DNA from 2 places in the Streptomyces sp. NPDC058335 genome. Region 2 is predicted to be linked to the other one. Evidence: predicted binding sites of a transcription regulator. Region 2 holds the regulator's gene; the other holds the start of a gene.
What was found. The regulator HrcA, encoded in region 2, represses chaperone genes, less so after heat shock. The targets are predictions, from matches to a motif close to TTNGCACTCNGNNNNNCNGAGTGCNAA.
Positions count from the first base shown of each region.

Region 1: groES (co-chaperone GroES) is a predicted target of HrcA. The motif match lies at 1,019-1,045, and genes of this name have one in related genera.

Region 1 is NZ_JBHXHX010000006.1:185,632-188,015, reverse strand. It holds gene ACFWJX_RS13355 (polysaccharide deacetylase family protein) at 1-104, shown strand, start outside; gene ACFWJX_RS13350 (polysaccharide deacetylase family protein) at 101-934, shown strand; gene groES (co-chaperone GroES) at 1,192-1,500, shown strand; gene groL (chaperonin GroEL) at 1,630-2,384, shown strand, end outside.
Region 2 is NZ_JBHXHX010000020.1:35,152-37,535, reverse strand. It holds gene ACFWJX_RS31980 (DUF3097 domain-containing protein) at 1-127, opposite strand, end outside; gene ACFWJX_RS31975 (MBL fold metallo-hydrolase) at 159-884, opposite strand; gene hrcA (heat-inducible transcriptional repressor HrcA) at 1,044-2,060, shown strand; gene dnaJ (molecular chaperone DnaJ) at 2,061-2,384, shown strand, end outside.

The DNA.
Region 1 (2,384 bases), on a different contig from region 2:
GCCACGCCGACTGGAAGGGCACCATGCCCGACATGATCCGCCGCTTCATGGACCTGGTCACCCAGAAGGGCTACGCGGTGGCCCGACTGGAGGACTACCTGTGAGGAGGCGGGGGGCCACGGGGGCGGGGACGGCCGTGACGCTGGCCATGACCGTGACGCTGACCGGCTGCGCCCGGTCGGCCGACCCGATCGAACCCCTGGGCCGCAAGGCGACGGAACGTGTGCGGTCGGCGGCGCCCGCCGCGCAGCAGCCGTACCGCCGCTGGGGCCTGACCGCCCCGCTCGCCGCCGCCCCCACCCCGGCGACCGCCCCCCTCGCAGGCAGCCCGGGACGCCCGGCGGACCCGGCGCTTCCCCCGGTCGTCGACCGGATCCCGACCCGCGACAAGGTCGTCTTCCTCACCTACGACGACGGTGCCGAACGCGACCCCCGATTCGTCGACATGGTCCGCGAGCTGCGCCTGCCCGTCAGCATGTTCCTCACCGACAGCGTGGTGGGCCCCGGCTACGCCCACTTCGCCCGGCTGCGGTCGGTGGGCGCCGGCCTCCAGAACCACACGCTGGACCACGCCGCGCTGCGCGGCCTGCCGTACGCCGGCCAGCGCGCCGAGATCTGCGGCCAGCAGAACAAGCTCAAGTCCCGCTTCGGCCTGCGCCCCCGCCTGTTCCGCCCGCCCTACGGCACATACGACACGACCACCCTGCGGGCCGCCGCCGACTGCGGGATCACCGCGGTCGTCCTGTGGCGGGCCTCGATGGGCCCCACCGACCTCAGCTACACCCACGGCTCCCACCGCCTGCGCCCCGGAGACATCATCGCCGTGGACCCGGACGAGACGAGGGGCCCGCCCCTGCGAGAACGCACGGCGAGACTGCTGCGGCAGATCCAGCGACAGGGCCTGACGGTGGGGCGCCTGGAGAACTACCTCTGAGCGCCGGTCAGAAGATTCGGCCGAGGCGGGCCCCGGCTGACGGCCCGCCCGGAGCCCCGATCCAGGCTGAACCGCCGCACCGATCTGGCACTCCGCTTGACCGAGTGCTAACCACGGTCATAGTCTCAGCTCTGGCACTCCCCAGTGGAGAGTGCCAACAACGCGACGGGCAGGTCCGGCACCCGCGACGACGGATCCACCTGGTCGCCACCTCAGACAGTTAACCCCGTGAGATCTCCGAAGGGGGAGGTCGGATCGTGACGACCACCAGCTCCAAGGTTGCCATCAAGCCGCTCGAGGACCGCATTGTGGTCCAGCCGCTCGACGCCGAGCAGACCACCGCCTCTGGCCTGGTCATCCCGGACACTGCGAAGGAGAAGCCCCAGGAGGGTGCTGTCCTCGCCGTTGGTCCGGGCCGATTCGAGAACGGCGAGCGCCTGCCGCTCGACGTCAAGGTCGGCGACGTCGTTCTGTACAGCAAGTACGGCGGCACCGAGGTGAAGTACAACGGCGAGGAGTACCTCGTCCTCTCGGCTCGCGACGTTCTCGCGATCATCGAGAAGTAATTCACCCGGATTCACCGGAAGCATTCCGCTTCAAGCTGCGCCCCTGGCCCCCGCGACCACATAAGAACCCGGGCGCCCGGGGCGCAGTGTCTTTTTCACCCACCAGATCCCGAGAGGGCTCCCGCTGTCATGGCGAAGATCCTGAAGTTCGACGAGGACGCCCGTCGCGCCCTCGAGCGCGGCGTCAACAAGCTTGCCGACACGGTCAAGGTGACGATCGGCCCCAAGGGCCGCAACGTCGTCATCGACAAGAAGTTCGGTGCCCCCACCATCACCAACGACGGTGTCACGATCGCCCGCGAGGTCGAGCTCGATGACCCGTACGAGAACCTCGGCGCGCAGCTGGTGAAGGAGGTGGCGACCAAGACCAACGACATCGCGGGTGACGGCACCACCACCGCCACCGTGCTCGCCCAGGCGCTGGTCCGCGAGGGCCTGAAGAACGTCGCCGCCGGCGCGTCGCCCGCCCTCCTCAAGAAGGGCATCGACGCCGCGGTCAGGGCCGTCTCCGACGAGCTGCTGGCCTCGGCCCGCCCGATCGAGGAGAAGTCCGACATCGCCGCCGTGGCCGCGCTGTCCGCGCAGGACACGCAGGTCGGCGAGCTGATCGCCGAGGCGATGGACAAGGTCGGCAAGGACGGTGTCATCACCGTCGAGGAGTCCAACACCTTCGGTCTGGAGCTGGACTTCACCGAGGGCATGGCCTTCGACAAGGGCTACCTGTCGCCGTACTTCGTGACGGACCAGGAGCGCATGGAGGCCGTCCTCGAGGACCCCTACATCCTCATCAACCAGGGCAAGATCTCCTCGATCGCCGACATGCTGCCGCTGCTGGAGAAGGTCATCCAGACCAACTCCTCCCGGCCGCTGCTGATCATCGCCGA
Region 2 (2,384 bases):
CCAGACCGGGCTCCGCCGGGACCTCGGGGGCGGGCCGCTGCTTCTGCTTCCACGGAGGGGTCAGGTCGGCAGGGTACACGCGAGGGCGCGGGCCCGGAGGGCCCTCGTGGGAGACGGGTGGGCGCATTCGGATGACGATAGGAGAAGCCCCGGCACGGTCACAGCGACACGCCGAAACGCGCGGCCAGCGCGTCCCGCTGGGCCCGGACGAACGCCGCGTCGACCACCGCGCCGTGACCGGGCACGTACAGCGCGTCCTCACCGCCGAGGTCCAGCAGCCGGTCGAGGGCGGCGGGCCAGTGCGACGGTACGGCGTCGGGGCCCGCCTGCGGCTCACCGGACTCCTCGACGAGGTCGCCGCAGAAGACGACCTCGGGCGAGGCGGGGCTCGCCGGGACGAGGACGGCCAGGTCGTGCGCGGTGTGGCCGGGGCCGACGTTCGCCAGCAGGGCCTGCCGGCCGCCGCCCAGGTCGAGGGTCCACTCGCCGGAGACCAGGTGGCGGGGCCGTACCAGCGTGTCCGCGGCCTCCGTGGCCGTGGCGTCGTCGAGACCGTTGCGGACGGCGTCCGCGCGCAGCTCCTCCGCCGGCACGGTGTCCGCGCCCACCGCCGCGTAGACCTCGGCGCCCGCGAAGGCGGCCGCCCCGAGGACATGGTCGAAGTGGGGGTGCGTGAGAGCGAGATCGGTCACACGGTGACCTGCGAGGTCCTCGGCGTGCATCCGCAGCCGGGCACCCTCGGCGAGACTCGACCCGGCGTCCACCAACAGGGCCCGCCCGTCCCCGACGACCAGCCCCGCCGTGCAGTCCCAGCCTGGCAGCCGGCACCGGCCGACCCCCGTGGCGATCCGCTCCCACCCCAGCTCTTCCCAAGTCACCGTCATACCGCGACGCTAGCCCTGGCAGCCCGGCCGGGCGACCGACCTTGCCCCGGGTGTACCCCACAGCCGTACACTGGGCCGGGGAACGCTGGCACTCGGATATGAAGAGTGCCAGGCGAGGCGCCCGGGGGACTGGGGACGACTTTCTGGAGGTGAGCGCGGATGCTGAGTGAACGCAGGCTTCAAGTGCTGCGCGCCATCGTCCAGGACTACGTCGGCACCGAGGAACCGGTGGGTTCCAAGGCGCTCACCGAGCGGCACAACCTCGGCGTCTCACCGGCGACGGTCCGCAACGACATGGCCGCCCTGGAGGACGAGGGGTTCATCGCCCAGCCGCACACCAGTGCCGGGCGCATCCCCACCGACAAGGGCTACCGGCTGTTCGTCGACAAGCTGGCCGGCGTCAAGCCGATGACGGCGCCCGAGCGGCGGGCCATCCAGAACTTCCTGGACGGCGCCGTCGACCTGGACGACGTCGTGGCCCGGACCGTACGGCTGCTCGCGCAGCTCACCCGGCAGGTCGCCGTCGTGCAGTATCCGTCGCTGACCCGCTCCACCGTGCGGCACGTCGAGCTGCTGGCGCTGGCGCCGGCCCGGCTGATGCTGGTGCTGATCACGGACACCGGGCGGGTCGAGCAGCGGATGGTGGACTGCCCGGCGCCCTTCGGCGAGGCCTCGCTGGCGGATCTGCGGGCGCGGCTGAACAGCCGGGTCGCGGGCCGTCGCTTCAGCGATGTGCCGCGTCTGGTGGAAGACCTGGCCGACGCCTTCGAGAACGAGGACCGCGGCACGGTCACGACGGTGCTCTCCACCCTGCTGGAGACGCTCGTCGAGGAGAACGAGGAGCGGCTGATGATCGGCGGAACCGCCAATCTCGCCCGCTTCGGACATGACTTTCCCCTCGTCATCCGACCCGTCCTGGAAGCCTTGGAGGAGCAGGTCGTGCTCCTCAAGCTCCTTGGCGAGGCCGGGGATTCGGGCATGACCGTACGCATCGGTCACGAGAACGCCTACGAGGGACTCAACTCCACTTCGGTGGTGTCGGTCGGCTACGGTTCGGGCGGCGAGGCAGTCGCCAAGCTCGGCGTGGTCGGACCGACCCGCATGGATTACCCGGGAACGATGGGAGCGGTACGCGCAGTGGCACGGTACGTCGGACAGATCCTGGCGGAGTCGTAAGTGGCCACGGACTACTACGCCGTTCTCGGCGTGCGCCGCGACGCGTCGCAGGAAGAGATCAAGAAGGCCTTCCGGCGGCTCGCACGCGAGCTGCACCCGGACGTCAACCCCGATCCGAAGACCCAGGAGCGGTTCAAGGAGATCAACGCCGCCTACGAGGTGCTGTCGGACCCGCAGAAGAAGCAGGTCTACGACCTCGGCGGCGACCCCCTCTCCCAGGCGGGCGGCGGCGCGGGCGGCTTCGGAGCCGGTGGCTTCGGCAACTTCTCCGACATCATGGACGCCTTCTTCGGCACGGCGTCGCAGCGCGGGCCGCGCTCGCGG